DNA from 3 places in the Janthinobacterium sp. PSRC1-1 genome. Region 3 is predicted to be linked to each of the others. Evidence: predicted binding sites of a transcription regulator. Region 3 holds the regulator's gene; each other region holds the start of a gene.
The links. The regulator NrdR, encoded in region 3, represses ribonucleotide reductase genes. The targets are predictions, from matches to a motif close to CACNANATNTNGTG.

Region 1 (9,891 bases), on a different contig from region 3:
CGCGCTGCATGTTCACTTCCTGCGGCATCCAGTGGTTGGCGCAGCCGGCCAGGTATTTGTCCCACGCCCACTTGTACTTGAACGGCACCAGCTGGTTGACGTCCGTCTTGCCGTTGATGATGCGCTTGTCGTCGGCATTCACGCGGCGCGCCACTTGCTCGGCGTTCGCTTCGGACGGTTCGGCACCGGCCGGCAGGTTCAAATCGGTATTTCCCAATGGCGCTTGCTGCGCCGGACGCGGCACAGCTGCCGACGTGGTTTCATCATCCCAGGACAACGACATAATCTTCTTCCTTTCCATGCCGGCGAGCCGGCGATCCGCAACAGGCCCGTTGTATCGGACAATGCGGACATTGACAACATTGAATCAGCCCAGAAGTTCTGGGCTGACAACTAAAATTTTACTGGCAGGCTTCGCATTCTTCAAAGCCGTCATCCCCCGGACGCAGGTAGCAGGCTTCGCCATCGGCGTCGTCCGCTGCAGCTGCCGCCACGGGTGCCACCACGGCGGCAGCTGCTGCCGCCACGATCGCTGCCTGGGCGCTCTGGGCGCTGGCCGACATGCCGCCATCGACTGCCACGGCGTTCAGGGCACCCGTCTTGGAGGTCGATTTCTCCATGTGGGTAGCGGCGATGGTACGCAGGTAGTAGGTGGTCTTCAGGCCACGCAGCCATGCCAGCTTGTAGGTCTCGTCGAGCTTCTTGCCCGATGCGCCAGCCATGTAGATGTTCAGCGACTGGGCCTGGTCGATCCACTTCTGGCGACGCGAAGCCGCTTCCACCAGCCAGCTTGGCGACACTTCAAAGGCGGTGGCGTAGATGTCGCGCAAGTCTTGCGGGATGCGGTCGATCTTCACCAGCGAACCGTCGAAGTACTTCAGGTCGGAGATCATGACTTCATCCCACAGGTCGCGCGCCTTCAGGTCGCGTACCAGGTAGCCGTTGATCTCGGTGAATTCGCCCGACAGGTTCGATTTCACGTACAGATTCTGGAACGTCGGCTCGATACAGGCCGATACGCCGATGATGTTCGAAATCGTCGCCGTCGGGGCGATCGCCACGCAATTCGAGTTGCGCATGCCGAACTTGGCGATGCGTTCGCGCACCGGGGTCCAGTCCATGGCCGACGAGGAATCGACTTCCAGGTAGCCGCCGCGCTCTTCGGCCAGCAATTTGACCGAGTCCTGCGGCAGGATGCCACGGTCCCACAGCGAACCGGCATACGATTCATAGCGGCCGCGTTCTTCGGCCAGTTCCGTCGACGCCAGGTAGGCGTAGTAGCACACCGCTTCCATCGAGGTGTCGGCGAAGCTGACGGCGGCGTCCGAGGCGAACGGGATGCGCATCATGTGCAGGCAGTCCTGGAAGCCCATCACGCCCATGCCGACCGGACGGTGGCGCATGTTCGAATTGCGCGCCTTCTCGACCGCGTAGTAATTGATGTCGATGACGTTGTCGAGCATGCGCATGGCGGTGCGCACGGTCTTGGCCAGCTTGACGTGATCGAGCTTGCCTTCCTTCATGTGCGCCGGCATGTTCACGGAACCGAGGTTGCAGACGGCGATTTCGTCAGGGCCCGTGTTCAGCGTGATTTCCGTGCACAGGTTCGAGCTGTGGACGACGCCGACGTGCGACTGCGGGCTGCGGATGTTGCAAGGATCCTTGAACGTGATCCATGGGTGGCCCGTTTCAAACAGCATCGACAGCATCTTGCGCCACAGGTCCAGCGCGGCGATCTTCTTGAACGAACGGATTTCGCCGGCGGCGGCCTTGGCTTCGTAGCCCAGGTAAGCCTTTTCAAAGGCCTTGCCGACTAGGTCGTGCAAGTCCGGCGTTTCGGATGGCGAGAACAGGGTCCACTCGCCTTTTTCCATGACGCGCTTCATGAACATGTCGGGAATCCAGTTCGCCGTGTTCATGTCGTGCGTGCGGCGGCGGTCGTCGCCCGTGTTCTTGCGCAGGTCGAGGAATTCCTCGATGTCCATGTGCCAGGTTTCCAGGTAGGCGCAGACGGCGCCCTTGCGCTTGCCGCCCTGGTTGACTGCCACGGCCGTGTCGTTGACCACTTTCAGGAACGGTACCACGCCTTGCGACTTGCCGTTGGTGCCCTTGATGTGGGCGCCCAGGGCGCGCACTGGCGTCCAGTCGTTACCCAGGCCGCCGGCGTACTTGGCCAGCAGCGCGTTGTCCTTGATGGCGTCGTAGATGCCTTCCAGGTCGTCCGAGACGGTGCTCAGGTAGCACGACGACAGCTGCGAACGCAAGGTGCCCGAGTTGAACAGGGTCGGCGTCGAGCTCATGAAGTCGAACGAGGACAGCAGATTGTAGAACTCGATGGTGCGCGCTTCGCGGTCCGCTTCGTTCAGCGACAGGCCCATGGCCACGCGCATGTAGAACGCCTGCGGCATTTCGATGCGCACGTCATGGATGTGCAGGAAGTAGCGGTCATACAGCGTTTGCAGGCCGATGTAGCCGAATTGCAAGTCGCGGTCGGCAACGATGGCCTTGGCCAGGCGTTCCAGGTCGAAACTGGCAAGTACCGGGTTCAGCAGATCGTTGGCGATGCCCTTGGCGATATATTGCGGGAAATACGTCAGGTACTCGGCGGCAGCGGCCGCTTGCGGCACTTCCTTGCCGAACACTTCCTTGCGCACCGTGTGCAGCAGGATGCGGGCCGTGACCTGGCTGTAGGCCGGATCTTTTTCCATCAGCGCGCGCGCCGCCAGGATGGCCGACTTGTGCAGCTCTTCGACGGGCACGCCGTCGTACAGGTTCTTCACCGTTTCCGCCAGGATCGCGTCGGCATCGACGTGCTTTTCCAGGCCGGCGCAGGCGGCGTTGATCAGGTCGCGCACTTCCTGCATGTTCAGCAGGCGGCGCACGCCGTTGTCAGTGACGTTCAGTTGGGGTGCGGTCACTTGCGCCGAAGCGCCCAGCGCCTCCTTCTGCAAGCGGCGCTCTTCCATGTGCTTGGCGCGGTACAGCACGTAGGCACGCGCCACATCGTGCTCGCCCGAACGCATCAGCGACAGTTCCACCTGGTCTTGCACGTCTTCGATATGGAAGGTGCCGCCACCCGGATGGCGGCGCACCAGCGCGGCGACGACGCCGTCGGTCAGTTGCTCCACCAGTTCGCGCACGCGTGCCGAAGCGGCGCCCTGGCCGCCGTTAACGGCCAAAAACGCCTTGGTCATGGCGATGGCGATCTTCGAAGGCTCAAATGCCACCACCGCGCCGTTGCGGCGGATGATGCGATAGTCGCCCAATGCCGCGCCGGTGCTCGCCACGCTATTGGCCGCGCCTGGCGCTGGCGATACTGGCGTTGGATGGATGGAAATATCTTGTGGTGATTGCATTGAAGCTCCCGTTGTCAGCTAAAGTCAGCCTGCAGTTTTGCTGCCGCGTGTGTTGTTGAATAGAACGCCCGATGGTCAGGGTTTCTTCAGGTATTTGATGCTAAATAGTAAATAATATACAGCCAAAAATCAGACGGCCAACCTGTACAGCCCGGCTGGCGCGAAACACGATCAAGGGTGATGAAACGCCAGTTCCCGTTGCCATATCAACAAACAGGGTAGCTTTGGTAATAATTTTGAAAACGTCTGTGATGGCACTACATATAGTCTTTAAATCCAAGTTATGCACTAATTGTAGTGCCCATCGAAAGGCGATGCAATAGTTTTCCGGCATCCGCCAGCGTAATTTTTTGTATTTTCATATACGATTTCGGTTGACTTTTCAGGGCACGGATGGAAAGCCCAATCCCCGCGTAGTAAGCGCTAACGCAGCTTGCCCGCGCACAGTTTCCAGCCAGCATTCTTGATAAAAATGCCAGTCAAAAAACGGTCCCGGATCCGTCTTCCTCCCCGGCGCAATGTGCTCATGGCCGCGCACCTGGGACAGCCCGTAGCGCGCCACCAGCGCCGCCGTCAGCGCCGCCAGCACATGGTATTGCCGCTGCTGGAAGGGCACATCGTCCGCGCCTTCCATTTCGACACCGATGGAATAGCCATTGCACTGCGGGCGCCCTTCGAACATGGACGCGCCGGCATGCCAGGCACGTTGATCAGTAGAAACATATTGCAACAGCGCACCATCGCGCCGCACAAAAAAGTGCGCCGACACCTGCAAGCCACGCAGGTCGGCGAAAGAAGGATCGGCATTATAGTCTACCCGGCCGGTAAACAAGTCCGACACATGCGGTCCGCCAAAGTGGCCGCCCGGCAAGCTGATGTTATGGATCACCAGCAAATCGACTTGCGCACCGTCCGGGCGCGCATCGTGGTATTGGGAGTCATAGCGCAGCGCGCCGTCGCACCAGCCATCTTCATCTATCGTCCATGCTGTCATCAAGGTAGCGCTTCCTGTATCGTCAATTTCTGCATGCGGTAACGCAACTGGCGCACGCTCAGGCCCAGCTGGCGCGCCGCCCGTGCGCGGTGATAGCGCGCCTGCACCAGCGCCTGCATGATCATGTCGCGCTCGGCCTGGCGTAAATACATGTCCAGCGGCAAGGCGGGCGGCACGCCATATGCCGCCATGCCGGGCAGACACAGTTGCCGCTCCGGCAAGTCCGGCAATGCCGGCGGCGCCTGCAGCGGCCTGCTGCCCGCCGCGGACGGCAAGGCCAGCGCGTCGAGTGCAATCACGCCACCGTCGGCAAAGGCCAGTGCCCGCTCCAGCAGGTTTTCCAGTTCGCGCACATTGCCGGGAAACGCATACGCGGCCAGCGCCGCCAGCACCGACGGCGCCAGGCTCACGGCCTGGCGTGGCGCCAGACGCGCCAGGATCACCTCACATAATACCTGCAGATCGCCGCGCCGCTCGCGCAGCGGCGGCAGCGCCAGCTCGATCACATGGAGGCGGTAAAACAGATCCTGGCGAAACGTGCCGGCGGCCACGCCGCGCGCCAGGCCCTGCTGGCTGGCGCACAGGATGCGCACGTCGACGGCCTCGTCGGTACTGCCGCCCAGCTTGCGCACGCGCCGCTCCTGCAGCACGCGCAGCAGCTTGACCTGCATGGCCAGCGGCAGATCGTCGACTTCATCGAGCAGCAGACTGCCGCCATGGGCCGCCTGGAACAATCCCTGGCGCTCATGCAGCGCGCCCGTATAGGCGCCCTGGCGGCAGCCGAAGAATTCGGCCTCCATCAACGCTTCGGGAATCGCGCCGCAGTTGACGGCAATAAAAGGGAAGCTGGCGCGCGCACCCTGCGCATGGATGGCGCGCGCCGCCAATTCCTTGCCCGTGCCCGATTCGCCGCGGATGGCCACCGGCGCGCCACAGCGGGCGATGCGGCCGATCTGCGCACGCAGCGCCTGCATGGGCAGGGAGTTGCCGCTCAATTGCGGCGCCGGTGGCATGCCGGCGGCGGTCACGGCATGCGGGCTGGGGCTGAGGCTGGGACGGGACATGGGACGCGCCTTTCTGCAATGGCGGCGACGAAGCGCCTGCCGCAGATGCTACGCCGGATGGAGGCCCGAGGACGTTACGATACGGATGAGCAACGCGAGCGAATCTGCCGGCGTGGCCTTACAGCGTGGCGTGCGCGTGGCTGCAGTAATCGTGGCCCTTGGCTTGCACGTTTTCCGAGGCCGGGTAGTACACGCCGCAATGGGCGCAGCACAGCATCAGCTCGGCATCCGGCAATTCCTGTGGCCGGCCCGGCGGCGCATACGGGTTCGGCGGCTGTTGCTGCTGCGCGCGGGCGCGCTGCTGCATGCCCCGGATCTTGCTGCGGATAGCAAACAGCACCAGGAACACCAGCGCCAGCCAGAATAAAACACGTGTCATGCGTATCCTCGGTGTAAAACCACTTCCAGTACAAAACGGCTGCCGACATAGGCCAGCAGCAAGGTGGCGAAACCGGCCAGGGTAAAACTCAGCGCCGTCTTGCCGCGCCAGCCGCGAAAGCGGCGCCCTGCCAGCAGCGCGGCAAACAACAGCCACGACAGCATGGTAAACACCGATTTGTGATCCCAGGTCAAGGCCTTGCCAAATAATTGTTCGGAAAACACGATGCCCGACAGCACGGTCAGGCTCAGCAAAATAAAACCCAGGCCGATCATGCGAAACAGCAGCTTTTCCATCGTCAGCAAGGCCGGCAGCTGGTCCAGCGCGCTGCCGATGAAGCCGCGGCTTTCGCTGCGCGTATGCAGACGCGATTCCTGCAGCGCCATGAGCACGGCGTGAAAGGCGGCAATCGTCAGGGTGCTGTAGGCGAGCACGGCCACGGCAATATGCCAGCCGAAGACGGCCGACTTGCCTTCCATGCTGACCTGGCTGCCAGGAAAGGCCCAGGCCAGGCCGATGGCGATGACGGCGCTGGGCATGACCATGCGGCGCAGTCCATCCAGACTGAAATTGCGGTTCTCTATCCAGTAGGCGCCCACCGATACCCACAGCGCGGCCGACAGCATGGCGGAAAAGCCGAAGCGCAAGGTGCCCGGCGCCATCAGGTCGAACCACAGGGTGGCGGCGTGCGCCAGCCAGGCGACGCCGGTCAGGCCGGCAATGAGCCGGGCACGGGACGAGGGAAGCACCGCGCACGCCGCGTACAACAGGGCGGCGATAAGAAAGAAATAGATCTGCATAGTTTAAGTTTACACCATAGCCGACAAGCGCGATTCAAGCGACAGCCAGGGTGACAGGCATTCCGCCGCCAGCCAATGCTGCAAGCCTGCCATGATATCGCGCCTGAGGCGCAACGGGGTAGCGCACCCTCAAGATTTCGGTATTCTTTCTACCGACACACTTTTCCCACGGCACAACCACGTTGCCATCCTGATTAGCCAGTCCTATAATTATGTCCACATAGCAATATTCATCCACCCTAAGGCCACGTCCCCCTCCATGCTTTCCTTCAGAAAAATTACCTGGACCTGCCTCCTGCTGGCCGCCTGCACTGTATTAAGCGGTTGCACGAAAGATGCGCCTTCCCAATCCACGTACGAGGAATATTTCCGTACCTCGATTCAAAACTATGACCTGTACAAGGACTACTTCGAGATCGCGAAACTGGAAAAGCTCAATGGCTGGAAAGAGAACGAACAGTACGAAATCAAGGGCTCGGCCATCCTGCGCGCCAAGGTGGGCTACCTGGAACTGCTGGCCGACGTGGCCGACAAGCTCGAGACGCAGGCGAAGACGGATGGTTCCGTGGGCATGACCATGGGTCTGGGCCTGATGGCGCGCGGCATGAGCGGCGAAAACAAGGTTTTCCGCGACTTCTGGGCGCAGCAGCAGGAAAAGAAAGCGATTCCCGCGCCGCTGCTGACCCGCCAGGCGGCGATGACGGCCGAGCGCTTCGAAAACCTGCTGCAATGGTCGGACCAGATCGTACAGGACAATTACGGCGCGATCATCAGCCGCCAGCTCAAGAAAGGCGATGAACTGACGCGCACCTATACACTGAGCTTCCGGCAGACGGAAAAAGGCTGGATGGGTTTTAACGCCCGCTAAGGGCGCTGCACATAAAAAAACCTCCGGACCATCGCTGGCACGGAGGTTTTTTGATGGTTTTACTGATTTACTTCACATTCAAGCTCTTTTTCGCCTGCTCCAGCAAGTCCGTCTTGACCCAGTCCTTGGCCACGGGCGGCTTCGTCATGCGGCCCACGCCCGTTTTCACCATCACATCGGTGGTCACCTGGATATGCTCGGGCGAGATGTCGTACGAATACGGCGAATTGCTGATCGCGTCGTCGAAGTCATCCTTCGTGATCTGGCCGCGGAACACGACTTCGCGCACATACTTTTCCGCCGTCGCCTTGTTGTCGATAAAGGTCTTGGTCGCTTCGACGAAGCAGCGCATGAATTTTTCCGCCACCGGGCGGCGTTCTTTGTAGAACTTTTCCGTCATCACCATGGTACGCACGGGTTCGCCGATCGGCGTGTCGTACGGTTTCAGGATTTCCGTACCAAAACCTTTGTTGATCGCCTGCGACGATTGCGGTTCCGACTGCATCATGGCGTCGATATTCTTGCCCATCAGCGCCTGGTTCAAGTCGGCGTAGGCCAGGAACACCAGTTGCACATCCTTGCCCTTGGTGTCGGCATACGTCAGGCCCGCTTGCGCCAGCTCGGCCAGCAGCAGCACTTCCTGGATGCCGCCGCGCGTCACGCCCACGCGCTTGCCCTTCAGATCCTTGACGCTGGTAATCTTTTGCCCGGCGCCCGCCACCAGGCGCGCGCCGCCTTTGGCAAAGCCGGCCACCACATAGATGGGCGCGCCGCCGGCACGGCCGGAAATGGCCGCTTCGGACGCCGTCGCCCCCACGTCCAGCTCGCCCGCGATAATCGCCTGCATCACATCGAGGCCCTTGGCAAAGATATGCTCTTCGACCTTGATGCCGCACTTGGGCGCGATTTCCTTGATGTACGACACGGCGCCGTAATGGGCGAATTTCAAGTTGCCCAGGCGCACGACTTCCTGCGCCTGTGCCTGGACGGCACCCATGCCGAACGCCAGCATGAGGGCGGCGGCGATACCGGTCTTCAAGATTGATTTTTGCTGCATCGGGTTCTCCTGTGGTGGTTGGTGTGTGCCCGCAAGGGCATAAAACACAGCTTTTCTTATATTATCGAGAGATAGTACCGTGTGTTAGAGCCAGGGCAACATTTTTTTGCCGGCAGCCACGCTGCCGGCGTTGTGACAAGCACTACTGTCCGGCCAGCGCCACCACCGGATCGAGTCCCGACGCCTTGCGCGCCGGCATGAAGCCAAACACCAGCCCCGTCACCACGGCGCAGGCAAACGCGCCGGCGATGGCGCTCAGGGAAAAGATCACCGGCACGTCCCATACCAGCAGCAGGCCGGCCACCGTCACGCCGACCACGATGCCGGCCACGCCGCCCACCACCGACACCAGCACGGCTTCGGTGAGGAACTGGCGCAGGATGTCGCGCCGGCGTGCGCCCGTCGCCATGCGGATGCCGATTTCGCGCGTGCGCTCGCGCACCGTCATCAGCATCACGTTCATGACGCCGATGCCGCCCACCACCAGGGAGACGGCCGCGATCAGGCTGAGCATCATGGTCATGTTGTCCTGCGTCTTCGCTTCGGCGGCGATCGACGCGGCCGCGTTGCTGATGCCATAGTCGCGGATGCGGTGGCGTTCGAACATGGTGGCGTCGACCGCCGCCTCCACCTCCGTCACGCGCTTGACGTCGTCCACCGCCAGGACCGTGTAGGTCGGCTCGCGCTGGCCGAAGACGCGGATGCCGGCCGTGGAAAACGGCAGCAGCAGCACGTCGTCTTCATCCTTCTCGCCCGTCAGCGCGCCCTTCGCGCTCATCACGCCGATCACCTGGAATGGCACGTTGCCGATCAGGATGCTCTGCCCCACGGGATTGGCCACGTCGGGCATCAGTTTTTCCGCCAGGTGCGCGCCCAGCACGGCCACGGTGGCCATCTCGCGCTCGTCTTCCTCGGTAAAGAAGCCGCCCTTGGCCACCGGCCAGGTCTGGATCTGCGGCAGGGCCGGTCCCGTGCCGCGCACATACGTCTGCACGTCGAGGTTGCCGTGACGTATCACCTTGTTGCCCGTGACATTCGGCAGCACGTGGGTGATGCCCGGCACGTCTTTCAACGCATCGAGATCGGCCAGGGTGATGCTGCGCCCGGGGATGCGCGAACTTTCGCCGCGCGAGGCCATGTACAGCAGATTCGAGCCGAAGGCGCCCAATTGCGCCATCACCTGCTGGCGCGTGCCCAGGCCGATGGCCAGCATGACGATCACGGAGGCCACGCCGATGACGATGCCGAGCAGGGTCAATCCCGTGCGGAAGCGGTTGATCCACAGCACGCGCCAGGCGGCGCGCGCCGCGTCGAGCAATTCCGTGCCCAGCGACGCGCCCCCATCGTGCGCACAGTGGGCGGCGCGCGACATG
Region 2 (9,891 bases), on a different contig from region 3:
TACAGCTTTTCCGCCGCGCGCGAGTAGCTGCCCGCATCGACGACTTCGACAAAATAGCGGAACTGTCTGATGGAAATCAATCGTATGCCTTTTCGAGATCGGAGAGTACCTGATTTGATATTGGCCTTGCCCCGGCGTTCAGGCTACAGTGGATTGCTCTGCTGTCACTGCAAAGGAAAGACCATGCTGGAATTGATCGGGGTGCTGGGCCTGCTCGTCAGTATTATCGCAAAACTGATTTTCGTCCAGATCGGCGCGGCGGGAAATGACAAGGAAGATTAATAGGCGAGGCTGGCCACGTAGGGGGCAGGCAAGGGTAAAGCCTGCAAGCGGCAGGTCGGCGCGGCCCCGTTCCACTCTGCCAGTTGCAGGCCGGAGTACTTGAGCGCCGCCTCGCGCGCCGTCCACGCCTGCGCCAGCCGCAGCGGACGCTGTGCATCGGGGCAGGCGGCCAGTTTCTCGGCCACCTGCGGCCCCAGGTAATCGCGCGCCACATTCGCCCAGTCGGGAACGTCCTGTACGCGCATCACGTCGATGCCGACGGCGCCGTGCAGATGGATGGCGGCCAGCGAGATGCCCTCATCGTGGGTCAATGACAAACCTGCCGCGCGGCCGGCCAGCAGCAAACGGGGAGGATCGCCCGGCGTCGACTCCACCGCAATCGATTCGATATCCACCTTCAGCCACTGCGCCGCCGCCTCGCGCACGGCCTGGCGCAGGCGCGTGCGCGCTGCCATACGGGACGGCGGCGGCACGATGCCGATCACCAGCACGCCGTCGCCCGCCCACAGCACGGTAAAATCCATCAGCTACGCAAAGGCGCCGCCGGGCAGCCGGCCCAGTTGCTGCCGGCGGGGATATGTTCACCCTTCATCACCAGGGTCAACGGTCCCAGGCGCGCATTGTCGCCCACCTTGGCGCTGTACAGCACGGAGCTGCGCGGGCCCATGTAGACGCGCCGGCCGATGTCCACGTGGTCGATCTTCATCACGCGGTCTTCGAACAAATGCGTCTGCGGGCAGGTCAGCGCATTGAGTTCGCTGTAGTCGCCGATATGCACGCAGTCGAATTCCGTGATGTCCGTCGTGTCCATGTAGACGCCGCGGCCGATCTTGCAGCCGAACAGGCGGAAGGCCAGCGGCAGCCACGGCGTGCCGCGCAGGTAGCGCATGAAGTTGGGCACGGCGATCCCTTCATACAGATTGGTCACGCCTTCGGAGATCCACACGAACGGCGTCCACATGGGCGCCGCGTGCTTGCGGTAGCGTCCCAGCAGCAGCCACTTGAACAGCACCACCACCAAAAAGTTGCCGATGCCGTAGGCGATGCCGGCAATCGCCAGGTCGCCCACCACTTCGCCCCAGCGCCCGGCGCCCGCGATCGGCATCACGTCCAGCACCAGGGTGTAGCCGACGGCGATCACCACCGCATGCGGCGCGACGATGCGGAAGGCTTCGATCAGGCTGCGGCCCAGGCGGCGCAGGATGGATGGCTTGAAGGTCAGGTGCTCGGCAAAACCGCTGACCTGTTCGCGCGCGGGCAGGTGCATCGGGGGAGAACCGAGCCAGGTATCGCCGCTGTGCATCTGCGCATTGCGCGGCGCATGCGTGTGCACGCCGATCAGCACGTGTTCTGGCAGCACGGTGCCGTCCGGGATATAGCTGCCGTTGCCGACAAAGCTGCGGTGCGAGATGACGGTGGGGCGCATGGTCATCCAGCCGCCGTCGATCTGCTCGTCGCCCAGCATGACGGCGTCGGCGATGAAGGTGTCGTCGCCCAGGGTCAGCATGTCGGGCACCACGCCCAGCGCCGTGGAAATCTCGGCGCCTTTGCCCACCTTGGCGCCCAGCAGGCGGTACCAGTACGGCGCGTAGACGGTGGCGTAAATGCCATGCAGCACGTTCAGGCTCGATTCCTGGATATGGCTGACCAGCCACTTGGCGCAATAGATATTGCTGTGCACGGGCGAGCTGCCCGGCTTCAGGCGGGGCAGCGCGCCCCAGCGGATGGCGGCCGACAGCAGGGCGGTCAGCACGATCAGCACGGCGCTGGCGGGGAAGGCCAGCAGGAAGTAGCGGGCCAGCTGGGTCGTCACGTCGCGGCCCTGCAGCCACGGCATCATTTCGCGTTCGTCGAACCAGTCGATCAGCACGAAGCTGGGGAAGACGGGCATGAAGAACAGCACGGCGATGAGGACCATGCCGAAGCAGAAGAACAGGGTTTCGCCCGTCAGGCGCAGGCGCGAGACGGCGGGGCGCGGCGGCTGGCTGGCCCGGTCGTAGGGGCCGATGTCGCGCGCGGGCGAACCGGTCCAGACCCTGCCCGCCGGCACGCTCACGCCATCGGCCAGCGCCGATTGTCCCTCCAGGTGGCCGAAGGCGCCTACGCTGGTATTGCCTTCCAAAATCGCGTAAGAGCTGATGCAGGCATCGTCGCCGACGCTGATCCGGCCCAGCAGCAGACGGCCCCGTTCCACGCGGGCGTTTTCAAAGTTGACGGCATTGCCGACGCTGACGTTGTCGCCGATGGACAGCAGGTCGGGCGCGCGCAGGGTCATCGAGCCGATGACCACTTCCTTGCCCACCTTCGCGCCCAGCGCGCGCAGCCACCAGCTGTTCAGCGACGAGCCGCTGAGCAGATACGCGGGCGCCGATTCGACCAGGCGGTCGGCCAGCCACCAGCGGTAGTACGTGACGCCCCACAGCGGATAGCTGCCCGGCTTCATACGCCCGGCGATCAGCCACTTGCCGGCGATCGCGATGGCAAATTCGGCCAGGGTGGCGAGCAAGAACACGACTATCGAGGCGGCGATGGCGCGCGGCACGGTGTCTCCCGTGTCGCCCGTGAAGAAGTGGTAGGTGAAAAACGGCGCCATCCACTGCGCCATGCGCAAGGTGACGAGGCCCGGCACGGCCGCCGCCTGGGCCGCGCCGCACAGCCAGCGCTTCATGGCCGATGGCGGCGTCCAATCCGCTTCCGGCGTGGACAGCGCGGGCGCCTCGTTCAGCACGGCGGCGATCTTGCCGATCTGGCGATTGTGATAAATGTCGCGTACCGTCATGTGGGCATAGGCCGGGTCGGCGCGCAGGGTGGACGCCAGGCGCGCGGCCAGGAAGGAGTGGCCACCGAGGTCGCTGAAGAAGTCCAACTGGCGCCGTATCGGCTGGCCCGGGAACAGTGTCGCCAGCGCCGCGAACAGGGCCGCTTCGGCCGGCGTTTCCGGCACGTCCGATTCGCCCGCCTCGCCGGCCGGCGGCGTCGAGAGCGGCATGGCCTTCAGCGCCTTCCGGTCGATCTTGCCGGACGTCAGGCGCGGCATCAGCGGCAGCAGTTCAAAGCGGCCCGGCACCATGTAGGGCGGCAAATGCAGGTTCAGGGCCGCGCGCAGGGTTTTCGCCGCCAGGGCCTCGTCGGGGGCATCGTCGCTGCCGACGATGTAGGCCACCAGCTGGTCGATGCCATCATCCTTGCGCAGCAACACGGCCACCGTGCCCACGCCCGCCTGCTGCGCCAGCACGGCTTCGATCTCGCCCAGTTCCACGCGAAAGCCGCGAATTTTCACCTGGTCGTCGGCGCGGCCCAGGCACAGCACCTGGCCATCAGGATCGATGCGGGCCAGGTCGCCCGTGCGGTACAGGCGTGCGTCGTCTGGCCCCGTGCTCCAGGGATTGGGCAGGAATTTTTCCACGGTCAGGTCGGGCCGGCCCAGGTAGCCCTCGGCCAGGCCGGGGCCGATGATGCACAGCTCCCCCGTCTCGCCGCGTGGCAGCAGAACCAGCGGACGGTTTTCTCCCGGCTCGGCCACCTGCAGCACCAGCAAGCCATAGTTGGGCAGCGGCGTGCCGATGGTGACGGCTTCGCCGGGCCGCAGGCGCGCCAGGCTGCACGAGACGGTCGCCTCCGTGGGGCCATAGGTGTTGAACATGGCGCGGCCCGGGCGCGACCAGCGCTCGACCAGGGACTCGGGGCACATCTCGCCGCCCAGGTTGATCAGGCGCAGGCTCGGCACGTCCTCGGCGAACAGGGCCAGCAGGGTCGGCACGGCATGCAGCACGGTGACGTGGTTGGCTGCCAGCGCGCGCGGCAAGGCTTCCGGGTCGCCCGAGATGTCCTTCGGTCCCAGCCACAGGGTGGCGCCCACCAGGTAGGCGATCCAGATTTCCTCGAACGACATGTCGAAGGCGACGGAAAAGCCCTGGTAGACGGTATCGGCTTGCGTCACTTCCAGCACGGCGTTTTCGCTGCGCAGGAAGTGGCAGATGCTGCGTTGATTGATCAGGATGCCCTTGGGTTTGCCCGTCGAGCCGGAGGTGTAGATCACATACGCAGGGTGTGCGGGCAGCACGGCGCTGCGCGCGGGCAGCAGTTCGCCCGGTGCGGCGGGGGCCAGCAGGCTTTCCGCCGTCCACACGGGGCGCACGATGCCGGCATCAGCCAGGCGCGGCGCGAACTGCGCGCAGCTGACGACGCCAAAGCCGTTGGCGTCATCGAGGCACACCTGCAGGCGTTCCACTGGCGTGTCTTCATCGACGGGCAGCCAGGCGGCGCCCGCCTTGGCAATCGCCGCCTGCATCAGCAGCAGAGCGGCGCCGCGCGGCAGCCACAGGCCCACGATGTCGCCTGGCTTGACGCCGGCCGCCACCAGGCGCGACGCCGCCAGGCCCGCCTGGGCATCGAGTTCGGCGTAGCTGATGCGGCGTTCGCCATCGATCAGCGCGATCTGCTGCGGGCAGCGGCGCGCCGTCGCTTCCAGCAGGTCGGCCAGCACTTCCTCGCGCAGCAGATCCGGTCGCGGCGGGCCGTACAGGATGTCGGCGTGGGTGGAAGGGGTGCCTGGGCTGACTGCGGTGAAATCGTTCATGGATGACGCTTATCTGTAATGCGGAGTGAGGAATCTGACGGGCTGCGCATGGTGCGTGGCACAGTCGATACATTACAGTACCCCAGACATTTCAGCGTTGCAGAACGGGGAATTTTGTGGATCTTTCAGCAATTATGTGACTGCAGGATCAATTGCCATGATTACGGAATGTAAAACGGGGAAACATGGCGCCGATTTGCGCCAGCGTGCCCGCCGCCGGATAGCCGTGCAGGGGGCGGCCGGCCAGCGCCGCATCCGCGCAGCCTTCGGCGCGGAACTGCTGCAGCACGTAGTTGTCGACGCCTTTGGCGGCCAGCGTGGTGGCCAGGGCCAGCAGCTGTTCGTCCGGCAGCAAGTCCGGGTGGGTGGTGGTGCGGCATTCGTAGGCCACGCCGCTGGCGAGGATGGCGTCCAGGCAGGCGCGCGCCGGGTCGCCGCTGCCGGCCACGCGGGTCACATGACGATAGTCGGCAAACGGCGCCTTGATGTCGAAGCCCACCCAATCGACCAGGGGCAGCACTTCCTGCAGGCGCTGCGGATAGATGCAAGCCGTGTGCAGGCCGACGCCGAACCCCAGTTCCCTGACGTCCTGCATGGCGCGCGCCAGCGCCGGGTCCATGCACGCCTCGCCGCCGCTGAAGACGACGGCGTCGACCAGGCCCACGCGGCGGCGCAGCCAGGTCAGGACGTCCTGCCACGGCATGGTGCCCTGCGGCGTGCGCGCCTGCAGGTGCGGATTGTGGCAATAGCCGCAACGCCAGGGGCAGCCCTGCACGAACACCACGGCCGCCAGCTTGCCCGGGTAGTCGGTGGCGGAAAAGGGCGTCAGGCCGCCCACTTTCAACTCAGCCACGGCAGGCGGGCTGGCCAACCCGGGCGCTCGCTTCCGTAAAGTACTGGCGCTCGTGGAATTCGCCCTGCTTGCCGATGTTGAACGAGGCGACGGGGCGGTGGTAGCCCATCACGCGCGTCCAGATTTCGCAGCGCTGGCGTTCGCTGTCGAGCAGGGTGATGGCGGGAGTGAAGTCGGGACGTGCGTTCATGGTGTTTCCTCAAGTGATGGAACAGGGTGGGCTTGCTTGCGGGCGATCAGTTCGGCGTCGCAGGTGGGACAAAATTCATGTTTGCCGGCCAGGTAGCCGTGGCGCGGGCAGATGGAAAACGTGGGCGTGACCGTGATGTAGGGCAGCGAAAAGCGGCTCAGGGCGCGTTTGACCAGTTCGCGGCAGGCATTCGCATCCGACAGCGCTTCGGTCATGTACAGGTGCAGCACGGTGCCGCCCGTGTACTTGCGCTGCAGCGCGTCCTGCAATTCCAGCGCTTCGAACGGGTCGTCCGTATGGCCCACGGGCAGTTGCGACGAGTTCGTGTAATACGGATTGTCGCTTGTTCCCGCCTGCAGGATGGCGGGATAGCGTTTGCGGTCTTCGCGGGCGAAGCGGTAGGTCGTGCCCTCGGCCGGCGTCGCTTCCAGGTTGTACATGTGGCCCGTCTCTTCCTGGAATGCCACCATGCGGGCGCGCACGTGGTCGAGCAGGCGTATCGCCAGCGCATGGCCCTCGGCGGACGTGATGTCCCAGGCGTCGCCGCTGAAATTGCGGATCATCTCGTTGATGCCGTTGACGCCCAGCGTGGAAAAGTGGTTGCGCAGGGTGCCCAGGTAGCGCTTCGTGTAGGGGAACAGGCCTTGCTGCATCAGTTCCTCGATGGTGCGGCGCTTGATTTCCAGGCTGGTCTTGCCCAGCTCCAGCAGGCGGTCCAGGTCGGCCATCAGTGCCGCTTCGTCGCCGCGCCACAGGTGGCCCAGGCGCGCGCAGTTGATCGTCACCACGCCCAGGGAACCCGTCTGCTCGGCGGAACCGAACAGGCCATTGCCGCGTTTGAGCAGTTCGCGCAAGTCCAGCTGCAAGCGGCAGCACATGGAGCGGATCATGTTCGGCTTGAGTTCCGAATTGATGAAATTCTGGAAGTAGGGCAGGCCGTAGCGGGCCGTCATCTCGAACAGGCGTTCCGCATTCTCGCTATGCCAGTCGAAATCCTCGGTGATGTTATAGGTGGGGATGGGGAAGGTGAAGACGCGGCCCTTGGCGTCGCCCGCCATCATGATCTCGATGTAGGCGCGGTTGATCATGTCCATCTCGGCCTGCAACTCGCCATAGCTGAAGTCCATCTCCTGGCCGGCGATGACGGGAATCTGCTCGCGCAGGTCGTCCGGGCAGACCCAGTCGAAGGTCAGGTTGGTAAACGGCGTCTGCGTGCCCCAGCGCGATGGCACGTTGAGGTTGAAGATCAGCTCCTGCATGTACTGGCGCACGTCTTCGTAGCGCAGGCCGTCCTTGCGGATGTAGGGCGCCATGTAAGTGTCGAAGGAGCTGAACGCCTGCGCGCCGGCCCATTCGTTTTGCAGGGTGCCGAGAAAATTGACGATCTGGCCGATGGCGCTCGACATGTGTTTCGGCGGGCCCGATTCGATCTTGCCCGGCACGCCATTCAAGCCTTCATGCAGCAGGGTGCGCAGCGACCAGCCGGCGCAATAGCCGGCCAGCATGTCGAGGTCGTGGATGTGCAGCGCCGCTTCGCGGTGCGCCGCGCCCACTTCCGGCGGATACACCTGGTCCAGCCAGTAGTTGGCGATGACCTTGCCCGACACATTGAGGATCAGGCCACCCAGCGAGTAACCCTGGTTGGCGTTGGCGTTGACGCGCCAGTCGCGCCGCTCCAGGTATTCATTGATGGACGCGGCGACATCGACCTGGCCGCGCGTGGGGGAAACTGCATTCGTCGTCATGAAACCTCCAATAAACACAACATGCGGTGTTTTTATGAAGGTTATCTACTAAATGTAGTGCCGTCAAAGGTGGCGTGCAAGCGATTCGCGTATCCTTGATCCAGGTGAAAAAACCACCTCAGCCGGTTTTGTTCCAGCGCGTTTCGCGCAGGATCAGCCAGCTCGCGCAAAAGAACGCGGCGCCGCAGGCGGCGATGCTGGCGACGGAAGCGGGCAGCACGTGAGCCCAGATTTCCAGCGGCGTATAGGTGCTCCAGCTGGCCACGCGCGCATCGAACGTGACGTAATTCGCCAGCAGCCAGTAGATGGCCAGCAGGCCCGTGCAGATGGCGGCCTGACGCCGCAGCGGCAGTTGGCGGCGCGCGAACACGGCCAGCAGGAACAGCAGCAGCACGCCCGGATAGGCGCCCAGCACCTCGGGCGACAGCACGGAGATGGTGCCCGCGTCATAGCCATCGGCCGGCCCGGCCCACTGCACTTGCAGCGCGGTGAGGAACAGGGTCAGAAGGAAAATCAGCAGCGGTTTGCGGGTCATGGTTGGCAATCGAAGAGGAAGAAAAGTGGGGCATTTTACAGCCAGGTCAAGCAAGTTGAAGGTGCGCCAGCCATGCATGCATTCCTTCACCTGCGTCAAGGACTGGGCGGCATGGGCGGGGCTATAGTCTGCACCCTGAGCCGATACAGGACTGTGAACATCATGATGCTTGAAGCAACCACCGCCACCCGCGTGGCCGGACCGCTGGAACTGGTCTGCCCCGCCGGCAGCCTGCCCGCCCTGAAAGCGGCCGTCGACAATGGCGCCGACACCGTGTACCTGGGCTTTCGCGACGCCACCAATGCGCGCAATTTCGCCGGCCTCAATTTCGACGAGAAGGCCATCGCCGAGGGCGTGCGCTACGCCCATCAATATGGACGCAAGGTGCTGCTGGCGCTGAACACCTATCCGCAGCCGCACAACTGGGCCGTGTGGCGCAGCGCCATCGACCGCGCGGCGCAAGCGGGCATCGACGCCATGATCGTTGCCGATCCGGGCCTGATGGCCTACGCGGCCCAGCACCATCCGCAGCTGCGCCTGCACCTGTCCGTGCAGGGCTCGGCCACCAACTACGAAGCCATCAATTTTTACCATGAACACTTCGGCATCGCCCGCGCCGTGCTGCCGCGCGTGCTGTCGATGGCGCAGGTGGAACAATTGATCAGCAAGACGGAAGTCGAGATCGAAGTGTTCGGCTTCGGCAGCCTGTGCGTGATGGTCGAAGGGCGCTGCGCGCTGTCGTCGTATGCGACGGGCGAGGCGCCGAACACCCACGGCGTATGCTCGCCGGCGAAATCCGTGCGCTGGCTGGAAACGCCGAACGGTCTGGAGTCGCGCCTGAACGGCGTGCTGATCGACCGCTACGCGCCCGGTGAAAACGCCAGCTATCCCACCCTGTGCAAGGGCCGTTTCGAAGTCAATGACGAAGAGTATTACGCGATCGAGGAACCGGCCAGCCTGAACACGCTGGCGCTGCTGCCGCAACTGATCGCCATGGGCGTGCGCGCCGTGAAAATCGAGGGGCGCCAGCGCAGTCCCGCCTACGTGGCGCAGGTGACGCGCGTGTGGCGCGAAGCGATCGACGCCTGCCGCGAAGGCAATCCGCGCTACGCCGTCAAGCCGGGCTGGATGGCGGCCATGGACAAGCTGGCCGAAGGCCAGCAGCACACACTCGGTGCCTACCACCGCTCCTGGAAATAAAGGAAGAACATGCTAAAACTATCGTTGGGCCCTTTGCTGTACTACTGGCCGCGCGCCACCGTCTTCGAGTTTTACCAGCAGATCGCCGGCAGCGCCGTCGAGATCGTGTATCTGGGCGAAACCGTGTGCTCGCGCCGGCATGAAGTGCGCCTGGCCGACTGGCTCGATATCGCCGACCTGCTGGCCGCTGCCGGCAAAGAGGTGGTGCTGTCGACGCAGGCGCTGATCGAGGCGGGCGCCGAACTGGCGACCCTGCGCCGCATCACGGGCAATGGCCGCTATACGGTCGAAGCCAACGACATGGGCGCCGTGCATTGCATGGAAAAGGGCACGTCCTTCGTCGCCGGTCCCCATCTGAACCTGTTCAATGGCCCCAGCCTGCAACTGCTGGCGCGCCTGGGCGCGCGGCGCTGGGTGATGCCGCTGGAAATGGGGCAGACGGCGCTGGCCGAGATGCAGCGCCAGAAACCGGAAGGGCTGGAGACGGAAGTGTTCGCCTACGGCCGC
Region 3 (9,891 bases):
CGCGGCCGCATTGTTCATGCTGGAAATCTGCGCGCCCTTGATGGTGTCGAACAGCTTGTAGCGCACGTCCAGGCGGCCATCGGCCATGCTTTGCACGCTGCCGGCCGCCAGCGCGTCGGCGCCGCGCGACTTCCATTGGTCGTAGCTGACGGGCGCCGTTTCCGATACGGGCGCATCGGCGTCGATCAGCTTGAACACGCCGCTGCGCGCCAGGTCGGCCTTGATGATGCCGGACAGCGATTGCGGCGCCGCCGATTCATTGACGAAGCTGGCGACAGCCACCGGGATCTGGTTGCTGCCGATCCCTGTAATCTCCACGCGCAGCTGCGCCTGGGCGCTTGACGCTCCCAGCATCAGGCCGGCACAGAGCACGACATAGCTCATTTTTTTCATGATCATCATTTAGGCAAATCCTTCATCTCGAATATGAGTTCAATCTCGCGTTCCACGGTGCCGTCTTTTTTCTTCGGCAGTGGCGACGATTTATTAATGGCGTTTTCCACCGAGCTGTCATACGCCGGCAGACCGCTGCTTTTAATCTTTCGGACCGAAATAATTTCCCCAGTTGGCAGTTGCTCGATCTTGAACACGGCGCGCGGGTTGCCCGGCACGTCCGTGCTACCGCTGTACGCGATATTGCTCTTGATCTTGCTCGTCAGGGCAGCGACATAGCCGCTGTCCTTGCGTGGCGCGGTCGCTTTCGCGGCCGTGCCCGTGGTGCCATTGCCTGCCTGCGCCATCATGCGCTTCATGTCATCGGCGCGCATTTTGTCGGCAGCGGCTTTTTCTGCCGCCGCTTTCTTGGCCTTGGCGGCTTTTTCCGCTGCCGCTTTTTTATCGGCCAGTTCTTTCTCGGCTTTTTCTTCCGCCGCTTTCTCTTTGGCTTCCTTGGCTTTTTCCAGCTTGTCGGCTTTTTCTTTTTCCAGCTTGGCAGCCTTGTCTTTTTCTTTCTGCTTCTGCTTTTCCAGTTCGCGCTTTTCTTCCTCGCGTTCCTTCAATTCCTGCTTGCGGCGTTCTTCCGCTGCCGCTTTGTCTTTTTCTTCCTTCAGCTTGGCCTTCTTGCGTTCCAGGGCGATCTCCGCCTCGCGCAGGTCAACCTTCGGCTCGGGCGCGGCCACCGGCGGCGGTGGCGGCGGGGCCGGCTGCTCCACTTGCGGTTGCGGCGGAGGTGCCGGTGTCGGCTCCGGTTCGGTCGCCACCTCGGGCGGCGGCGCGGCCGTCTGCACTTTCAGGTCCCACACTTCCGCTTCGACGGCGACAGGTTCCGTATTTTGCCAGTGTACGCCCACCCACAGGAAAAACAGCAGGCCAAGGTGCATCGCCAGCGCCAGGCCCAGCGAGGGCCAGCGGCTGCGTTCGCGCGGCACGCTGTAAGGCTTGCCGAGTACATGGTCGATTTGTTTGGTCTGCAAAGTCTAGTCTATCTAAAAACGGTCAAGTCTGGAAACAGGGTAATGCGCTTACTTGGTGGCCAGGCCAACTCTGGTAATGCCCATCTTTTTCGCTTCCGAAATGAGCTGGATCACATCGTCGTACTTGCTTTCCTTGTCGCCCGCGATCATCACGGGATAGTCGGGATTGCTCTCGTGCAAGCCGCGCAGCTTGCGCAGCAGGGCGTCGCGGTTCGGTTCCGTTTCCGGCGACAGCTGTTCCTTGCCGATGACGCCGATTGACAGCGAACCATTCGGTTTCAGCACGATCTGAATATAGTCATCGGGTGGTTTGGCCGACTTTTCCGCGTTGGGCAGGTTCACCACGCTGGGATTGTTCGACGACGGCATCACCATGAAAATGATCAGCAGCACCAGCATCACGTCGATATACGGCACGACGTTGATTTCGGACTTGAACTTGCGGCCACGGCCGCCGCGCATGCCGCCGCTATTGAATGAGGAACCCATGGACCTTGCTCCCTGTTAGCGCGACTGGCGCTGCAAGATGTTGGAGAATTCCTCGACGAAGCTCTCGAAGCGGATCGCCAGGCGGTCAATGTCATGCGAAAAGCGGTTGTAGGCGACGACGGCGGGAATCGCCGCGAACAGGCCGATGGCGGTGGCGATGAGCGCTTCGGCAATGCCGGGCGCGACGGCGGCCAGCGTGGCTTGCTGGACGTTGGCCAGGCCGCGGAAGGCGTTCATGATGCCCCAGACGGTGCCCAGCAGGCCGATGTACGGCGAAACGGAGCCGACGGAAGCGAGGAAGGCCAGGTGCGATTCGAGCACGTCCATTTCGCGCTGGAAGGCGGCGCGCATGGCGCGGCGTGCGCCGTCGAGCACGGCGCCCACGTCCAGCGCTTCGCGCGAACCGTAGGAAGCCTTGCCCTTGATGAATTCGCCCATGCCGGCGTCGAAGATGCGCGCCAGCGCGCCGCTCTGGTCACGGTTGCCGCTGGCGCTTTGATGCAGCGCATGCAGGTTGCCGCCGGCCCAGAAGCTGCGTTCAAATTCGATGGTTTGCTTGCGCGCCTGGCGCACGGCAAACATCTTGCGGAAAATGTAAGTCCAGCTGGTCAGGGAAATCAGCAGCAGCAGGGCCATGATCAGTTGCACGATCAAATGGGCATTGGAGATGAGCGCGAGGAAAGAAAGATCTTGTGTAACGTTCATTGGCTGGCAGTCTGTTGGGTGAATTGTCCGGGGGGGTGGCGGTAGGGCTCAGGCGGCGCGCATGCGGGCCGCCACTGCATCAGGCACGGCGCGCGGGCGCAATGCCGAGTCGACGCAGCCGATCTTGACGCGGGCCGTGTTCAGCAGGAGGTCGCCGCACCAGGCTTGTTGCAGGAAAACGATGGAGGCGCGCCCCATTTTTTCTATGCTTAAGGTTAATCTTACCGTGTCATCGAGCCTGGCTGGCGCATGATAGTCGGCGTTGACGCTTTTGACAACGAACATCGCGTCGTGTTGTTCCAGCAATGCCTGCTGGCCCACGTCGATGGCGCGCAGCCATTCGGTACGCGCGCGTTCGAAGAATTTCAGGTAGTTTGCGTAATAGACGATGCCGCCGGCGTCGGTGTCTTCATAGTAGACACGTACGTTCCAGGTAAAGACTGAAGGCATGTTTATTGCGCCAGTAGTGAGATTGAGCAACATTTTACGCGATTTTTCTTCTTGTGACTGTGGGCGCTTGCTGGAAAGCCATGCAAAAGCTGCATATAAGTTGCACCGCAGCATTGTAAATCCGGGGGGCACAATGGCAAGCTTCGTAACATACGCTTACATGCCGCAGCCAGGTTTACGTTCAGCTTAAGGGCCGCAGTCACGCTGCGGGGCGGCCTGTGGTCATGCCCGGGCTGCGATGGCGCGCCGCGATTATAGCTGCACGGTTGCATTCCTTGCTCAATTTGGGCACTTAACTTACAATTTGATTTCCATTACGTCTCACGTGACTGGCGAAAAGTCGGGCGATCTCCCTGGATGGCGATCGGCAAACCGGCGAAAGGTGGGCACCCACCGGGAAACGTGAGATTTTTCATCAGCCGTTCGCCTGGGTAGCCACTATGGAAAAGCACGAAGAGGCTGCCTGTCCAATGTTGTTATTCACTTAACGCCGGCTCCCCTCATTCGATCCAACCTGCCAGTACAAGCACCCTCATACTTGGAGTTTTTACATGTTTGCAAAAGATCACACCCTCGCCAACGTCGACCCTGAATTGTTCGCCGTCATTCAAAAAGAGAACACGCGCCAGCACGATCACATCGAACTGATCGCGTCGGAGAACTACACGTCGCCAGCCGTCATGGAAGCGCAAGGCTCGCAGCTGACGAACAAGTATGCCGAAGGCTATCCAGGCAAGCGCTACTACGGTGGCTGCGAATACGTCGACGTGGCCGAGCAACTGGCCATCGACCGTGTGAAACAGCTGTTCGGCGCCGAATGCGCGAACGTGCAGCCGAACTCCGGCTCGCAGGCGAACCAGGGCGTGTTCTTTGCCATGCTGAAACCAGGCGACCTGATCATGGGCATGTCGCTGGCCGAAGGCGGCCACCTGACCCACGGCATGCCGCTGAACATGTCCGGCAAGTGGTTTGACGTCGTGTCATATGGCTTGACGGCGGAAGAAGACATCGATTACGAGGCAATGGAACGTCTGGCCCGCGAACGCAAGCCAAAGCTGATCATCGCCGGCGCCTCGGCCTTCTCGAAAAAGATCGACTTCGAGCGTTTCGGCAAGATCGCCAAGGAAGTGGGCGCCTACTTCATGGTCGACATGGCCCACTACGCCGGCCTGATCGCCGCCGGCCTGTACCCGAACCCGGTGCCGTTCGCCGACTTCGTCACCTCGACCACGCACAAATCGTTGCGCGGCCCGCGCGGCGGCATCATCCTGATGAAGGCTGAGCACGAAAAAGCCATCAACTCGGCCATCTTCCCCGGCATCCAGGGCGGCCCGCTGATGCACGTGATCGCCGGCAAGGCCGTCGCCTTCAAGGAAGCGCTGAGCCCGGAATTCGTCGAATACCAGAAGCAAGTGGTCAAGAACGCGGACGTGCTGGCGAAAACCCTGATCAAGCGCGGCCTGCGCATCGTTTCCGGCGGCACCGAATCGCACGTCATGCTGGTCGACCTGCGCGCCAAGAACCTGACGGGCAAGGAAGCCGAAGCCATCCTCGGTTCCGCGCACATCACCTGCAACAAGAACGGCATCCCGAACGACCCGCAAAAACCGTTCGTCACCTCGGGCATCCGCCTGGGCAGCCCGGCGATGACGACACGCGGTTTCAAGGAAGCGCAAGCGGAAGAAGTGGGCAACCTGATCGCCGACGTGCTGGACAATCCGCATGACGCCGCCACCATCGAGCGCGTGAAAGCGGCCGTGAAAGTGCTGGCCGACGCGCATCCGGTGTACGCATAATTATTTGTCCAGAATGTGTCATACAGAGTAAGATTCTGTATGACACATTCCTTCGTGCCCAAGGGCGCCCGGAGTGATTCGGGCGCCCTTTGTACAAGGGCGGCGATTTCCCGTAATTATTACTATAAAGTTGTAGCCAGCCCATGAAATGTCCATTTTGCCAGCACGGCGACACCCAGGTTCTCGATACGCGCGTATCGGAGGAAGGGGATGCCATTCGGCGCCGCCGCCGCTGCGGCAAATGCGACAAGCGTTTTACCACGTACGAACGCATTGAACTTATCATGCCGGCCGTCGTCAAAAAGAATGGCAGCCGGACGGAGTTCGCTGCGGATAAGTTGCGCGGCAGTTTGATGCTGGCCTTGCGCAAGCGTCCCGTCGCGGCCGCCTCCGTGGATACGGCCATCGCCTCCATCCAGGAAAAACTGCTGACCAGCGGCTTGCGCGAAGTCGATTCCGGCTATATCGGCGAGCTCGTCATGCAAGAACTGAAGCGCCTCGACAAGATCGCCTATATCCGCTTCGCTTCCGTCTACAAGAATTTCGAAGACCTGGCCGAGTTCCAGGATGCGATCGCCGAAGTGGGCCAGGCGCGCAGCAAGCCCTGACGTTCACCTATTGAAAACCTGAAAACGGGGCCGGTTCTGCGCCCCGTGTGCACCACGCCAGCGTTCGCCTGGCAAGCGGTCTGATCAATCCCTACGCTGTTCTTCTCACCTTATCGCCGTGCTGTTTGCGCCAGCGCAGACCCGGTTTTTTGCGCGCGCCTATCGTGTAGCTGGGCCGCCTGTTCTTGCGACTCTGTCTGCGGAAGGGAGTAGCGCATGTGCAATGGCGGTCGCACGATGTTTCCTGCGGGTGGCAGCAGCCTCGTCGAGGTGCTGGTGTCGCTGCTGCTGTTGGCGCTGGGCTTGTTGGGCGCCAGCATCCTGCAATTGCACTCGCTGCGCGCGCGCCATGAGTCGGCGCTGTTGTCGGCGGGCGTGCAACTGGCCGCCGGCATGGCCGAGCGCATGCGCGCGAACAGCGTGCTCATGAATGGTCCCGATACGGGCAATCCCTACCTGAACGTGACGTACGCGGCGGCGGACGACGCGGAAGCAGGCGGTGGCGCGCCCGACTGCCTCGGTGCTGCCGCCTGCAGCGCGGCCGAGCTGGCGCAATTTGACATCGCCGAGTGGAAGCAGCAACTGCATGCGGCCTTGCCCGGCGCGCGCCTGCATATCTGCCGCGATGCGCCCGCCTGGGATGCCGCCGCCCAGGGCTTGCCGTGGGCGTGCAGCGGCGGCAAGGGCGCGCCCATCGTCATCAAGCTGGGCTGGCGCGCCCGCCTGCCCGGCGGCTCGCCCGCCGTGAATGCGGCAGGCGGGTCGCTGCCCAGGCTGGCGTTTCAGTTGGGCGGAGGCGGCGCATGAACACGGTCTTGCGCCGGCATCGCGGCATGAGCCTGGTCGAATTACTGGTGGCCCTGTCGCTGGGCGCGCTGTTGATGCTGGCCGCCAGCACCGTGCTGCTGGCGGCCAGCGGCAGTTATGGCGACCAGTCCGCCAGCGCGCGCCTCGATGATAACGGCCGCTATGCGCTCGACACCATCGCCCGCGCCGTGCGCCAGACGGCCTATGTCAACTGGGACAGCAGCGCCGCGCCCGTCGCCCATGCCGCGCACGACAGCGCGAATATCGCCGGGCTCGACGCGCACAGCCTGGGCAAGAACAGCGAGGGCATCAGCGGCGCGCTGCCCGGCGCCCTGCATGGCAGCGACGTGCTGGCCCTGCGCTATTACGGTGCCGGCAAGGAAGAGGGTGGCGACGGTTCCGTGCTCAACTGCGCCGGCTTCGGCGTGGGCGCCGCGCAAACGCAGGCGCAGCGGGGCTGGAGCATTTTCTATGTGGCCCAGGGCGCCGATGGCGAAGGCGAACTGCGCTGCAAATACCGTGGCGCGAACGGCTGGGGCGCGGACGCCATCATCCGCGGCGTCGACGGTTTCCAGGTGCTGTATGGCCTCGATACGGATACGCCGCCCGACGGCGTGGCGAACCGCTATGTCAACGCCAGCGCGCTCGACGCCTACGATGCGGCGCTGGTGCTGGTGGGCGTGGATGCGGCCGCGCGCCAGCGCGATTTGCACAGCCGCACGCACTGGAAGCGCGTGGCCGGCGTGCGCGTGGCGCTGCTGTTGCATGGCGAAGCGGGCCAGGCGGACAAGATGGCGGAACTGGGGCCGGCGCAGTTCGACCTGTTCGGCAAGGCGTATGCCGAGGCGCACGGCGCTGGCGACACGGGCGTGCGCATCGCGCGCACGGCCTTGCCCATAGCAACGCGCTCGCGGCTGCGACAACTGGTGCAGACAAGCATCATGCTGCGCAACGGGCCGGTCTAGGCGGGCGCCATGATGGCTGGCGCGGGCGGGCGCTGTTGCGAACCTTGGTGCGCAGCTCGTGTACGTCACGGTGGCGCCACCCTCGTGTATGTGCTGTGCCTGCTGGTGATCATCTTGCTGCTGGGTATATCGGCGGCGCAGATGGCCTTGCAGGGGGAAAAGGCGGCACGCGGTGAGCGCGACCGGCAGATCGCGTTTCAGGCGGCGGAGGAGGCATTGATGGATGCGCAGAACGATATCGAAGGCTTGTCCGGCGCGCCGGGACGCAGCAGCCTGTTCGCACCAGGCAGCGCGGCCGGGTTTGTGGACGGCTGTGGCGAGGGAGGCGCACTGGGCCTGTGCCTGCCCGCAGCCCCGGACGCGCCGGCCCTCTGGTTAAGTACGGATCTCGATGGCGCCGAAGGGAGCAGCCGCGCCGTGCCATATGGCCAGTTCACGGGCGCCGTCATGCAGACGGGGCAGGGTTTCCTGCCGTCGCGCCGGCCCCGCTACCTGATCGAACTGCTGCCATTCCACCCGCCCGGCGCGCAGGCGGCGGCAGTGACTGGCGGCCTGGCCACGGAAAGCTATGTGTACCGCATCACGGCCATCGGTTTTGGCGCGCAGGAAAGCACGCAAGTCGTGCTGCAAAGCTACTATCGCAAAGAGGCGGCGGGAGCGGTGCCATGAGGGCTTTGCTATCCGCTTTGCGATCCACTTTGTGGTCTGCCCGCCGGCATGCCGGCCGCGTCTGGCTTCTGCTGGCCTGCATCGTTTACTTCACTTGCGGCGGCGCCCTTGCCGCCGCTCCTCCCGTGGAACTGGCGCGGGCCGACGCGGGCTTGCACGGCGCCAGGGTGCCGCCGAATCTGCTGCTCAACCTGTCCCTCACGCATGCGGCAGCCGCCGCCGCGCATGGCGGCGACTATGCGCCGCAGCGCGAGTACCTGGGGTACTTCCATGCGCGCATGTGCTACAGCTATCCGTACCGCAGCAAGGATGGCGTCATGCAGCCCGATTTGCGCGTGGCGACCGCTTACTTCTCCGTGCTGAAGCCGGCCGATGCGCTGCACGGCTGCGGCGGCGATAGTTTTAGCGGCAACTTTCTGAACTGGGCCAGCGCCAGCATGCTCGATATCGTCCGCTACGCGCTGACGGGCGGCGGCCGCGTCATCGACGAAGTGCGCAAGACGGTGCTGCAGCGCGCCTGGCTGCCCGATGCCGACAGCCCCATCGACTTCTTTGCCCACCCCGTCTTTTTCCCGCGCAAGGTCTTGCAGGCCGGCGTGGCGGCGGCGACGCCGTTTGCCCTGGCGCAACTGGCTATCGTTTCCTGCCGTAATCGCCTGCTGTTCGGCGACGCCAGCTTGCCTGCGGGCGGCAATTGCGACGCGCCCGGCATTGCCGCCACGCACGGCGTGTTCCTCGCGCGCGTGCGCGTCTGCGACGCTGAAGAAGGACCGCTGCGCGACGACTTGTGCCTGGCATATGGCAAGCACTACAAGCCGGTGGGCGCCGTGCAGCGCCATGGCGGCAGGGTGCGCGTGGGCGTGTTTGGCCACTTGAATGGCGTGAGCGCCAGCGCCGGACCCGTGTATGGCGGCGTGCTGCGCGCGCCGCTGGCCCACGTGGGGCGGCAACGCTGGGCGGCGCCCGACTATCTGCCGCAAGACAATGCCGACGTCGAGTGGCATCCCGCCACCGGCGTATATGTGGCGCCAACGGTGGTTCAAGGTGCGGGCCCTGGCGGCGGGGTGACCGCTTACATCAATGGCCTGGGCCGCAGCAGCGCCGGGCATCCCGGCAGGTATGCCAGCGCGGCGCCGACAGCCGAATTGCTGTACGAATCGCTGCGCTACCTGCAGGGAAGGCAGGCGAGCGCGGTGGTGCCGCCCGCCACGGCCCCGCCCGCCATTGACGACGGCTTGCCGGTGTTGATTGCGTGGAGCGACCCGCAAACCGCCAGTTGCCAGCGCCACGGCATCGTCAGCCTCGGCGATGCGGGCATGGCGGGCGACCGCTACGTGCCCGGCAATGTCCCGCTAACTCCCGCATCCAACGGCGACCGTGCCCGCGCCGCCGATGGCTTTGCGTCGCCGCCGTTGGATGCGATGGCCTGGACGCACGCGGTGGGCAGCCTGGAAAGCGGCGGCGTGCAGGGCAATCCCGCGCCACGGCCCGACCTGGCGGCGCTGGAATGGCTGTCCGACGGGTCGGGCGGCGCCAGCTACCATGCGGCAGGGCTGGCCTACTGGTCGCATGTGCAGCCACTGCGCCCTGGCGGCAAGCACGACGGCGTCGCAAGGGTCGAGCACTATGCGGGCGACTTGCGCCAGGGCGACCCGGCTGGCGAATCTGCGGCCACGTCCGCCGCCACCCCCTTGTCACTGGTGGCCAAATATGGCGGCTTTCTCGATGCGAACGGCGACGCCAACCCCTTCAAGAGTGCAACGGGTAGCGCGCTGGAGGAATGGAGCGTGGATGGCCGCTGGCCCGCCCATTACTTGCCCGGCAGCGACCCGGCTGCCCTGATCGCGGGACTGCGCGCAGCCTTTGTCGCCGCCGACAAGGCTACCTTGCCGACGACGCTGGCGGGGCCGGCCCTGATGGCGCTGGCCAGTGGCACGGAAGAGGCATACTGGTTCCAGACGCAGCTGCGCCTTGCCGATGGCAGCATGAG

Region 1: a site for NrdR is predicted at 3,612-3,625, ahead of ACP7DW_RS02365 (ribonucleoside-diphosphate reductase subunit alpha). Genes of this name have one in related genera too.
Region 2: a site for NrdR is predicted at 7,696-7,709, ahead of ACP7DW_RS19565 (ribonucleoside triphosphate reductase). Genes of this name have one in related genera too.

What each region holds. Positions count from the first base shown of each region.
Region 1 is NZ_JAFCWK010000001.1:517,257-527,147, reverse strand. Features, by position in the region: gene ACP7DW_RS02370 (ribonucleotide-diphosphate reductase subunit beta) at 1-283, opposite strand, end outside; gene ACP7DW_RS02365 (ribonucleoside-diphosphate reductase subunit alpha) at 402-3,356, opposite strand; gene ampD (1,6-anhydro-N-acetylmuramyl-L-alanine amidase AmpD) at 3,739-4,350, opposite strand; gene ACP7DW_RS02355 (sigma 54-interacting transcriptional regulator) at 4,350-5,414, opposite strand; gene ACP7DW_RS02350 (PP0621 family protein) at 5,533-5,793, opposite strand; gene ACP7DW_RS02345 (cytochrome C assembly family protein) at 5,790-6,593, opposite strand; gene ACP7DW_RS02340 (hypothetical protein) at 6,853-7,461, shown strand; gene ACP7DW_RS02335 (ABC transporter substrate-binding protein) at 7,529-8,473, opposite strand; gene ACP7DW_RS02330 (MacB family efflux pump subunit) at 8,661-9,891, opposite strand, start outside.
Region 2 is NZ_JAFCWK010000009.1:40,534-50,424, forward strand. Features, by position in the region: gene ACP7DW_RS19540 (LysR family transcriptional regulator) at 1-80, opposite strand, end outside; gene ACP7DW_RS19545 (4'-phosphopantetheinyl transferase family protein) at 279-806, opposite strand; gene ACP7DW_RS19550 (Pls/PosA family non-ribosomal peptide synthetase) at 806-4,861, opposite strand; gene ACP7DW_RS19555 (anaerobic ribonucleoside-triphosphate reductase activating protein) at 5,010-5,714, opposite strand; gene nrdD (anaerobic ribonucleoside-triphosphate reductase) at 5,707-5,904, opposite strand; gene ACP7DW_RS19565 (ribonucleoside triphosphate reductase) at 5,901-7,649, opposite strand; gene ACP7DW_RS19570 (hypothetical protein) at 7,768-8,184, opposite strand; gene ubiU (ubiquinone anaerobic biosynthesis protein UbiU) at 8,347-9,384, shown strand; gene ubiV (ubiquinone anaerobic biosynthesis protein UbiV) at 9,394-9,891, shown strand, end outside.
Region 3 is NZ_JAFCWK010000018.1:9,484-19,374, reverse strand. Features, by position in the region: gene tolB (Tol-Pal system beta propeller repeat protein TolB) at 1-402, opposite strand, end outside; gene tolA (cell envelope integrity protein TolA) at 399-1,412, opposite strand; gene ACP7DW_RS26430 (ExbD/TolR family protein) at 1,461-1,901, opposite strand; gene tolQ (protein TolQ) at 1,917-2,606, opposite strand; gene ybgC (tol-pal system-associated acyl-CoA thioesterase) at 2,655-3,056, opposite strand; ZMP/ZTP riboswitch at 3,372-3,496, shown strand; gene glyA (serine hydroxymethyltransferase) at 3,608-4,852, shown strand; gene nrdR (transcriptional regulator NrdR) at 4,996-5,460, shown strand; gene pilV (type IV pilus modification protein PilV) at 5,698-6,267, shown strand; gene ACP7DW_RS26400 (PilW family protein) at 6,264-7,232, shown strand; gene ACP7DW_RS26395 (pilus assembly PilX family protein) at 7,242-7,901, shown strand; gene ACP7DW_RS26390 (pilus assembly protein) at 7,931-9,891, shown strand, end outside.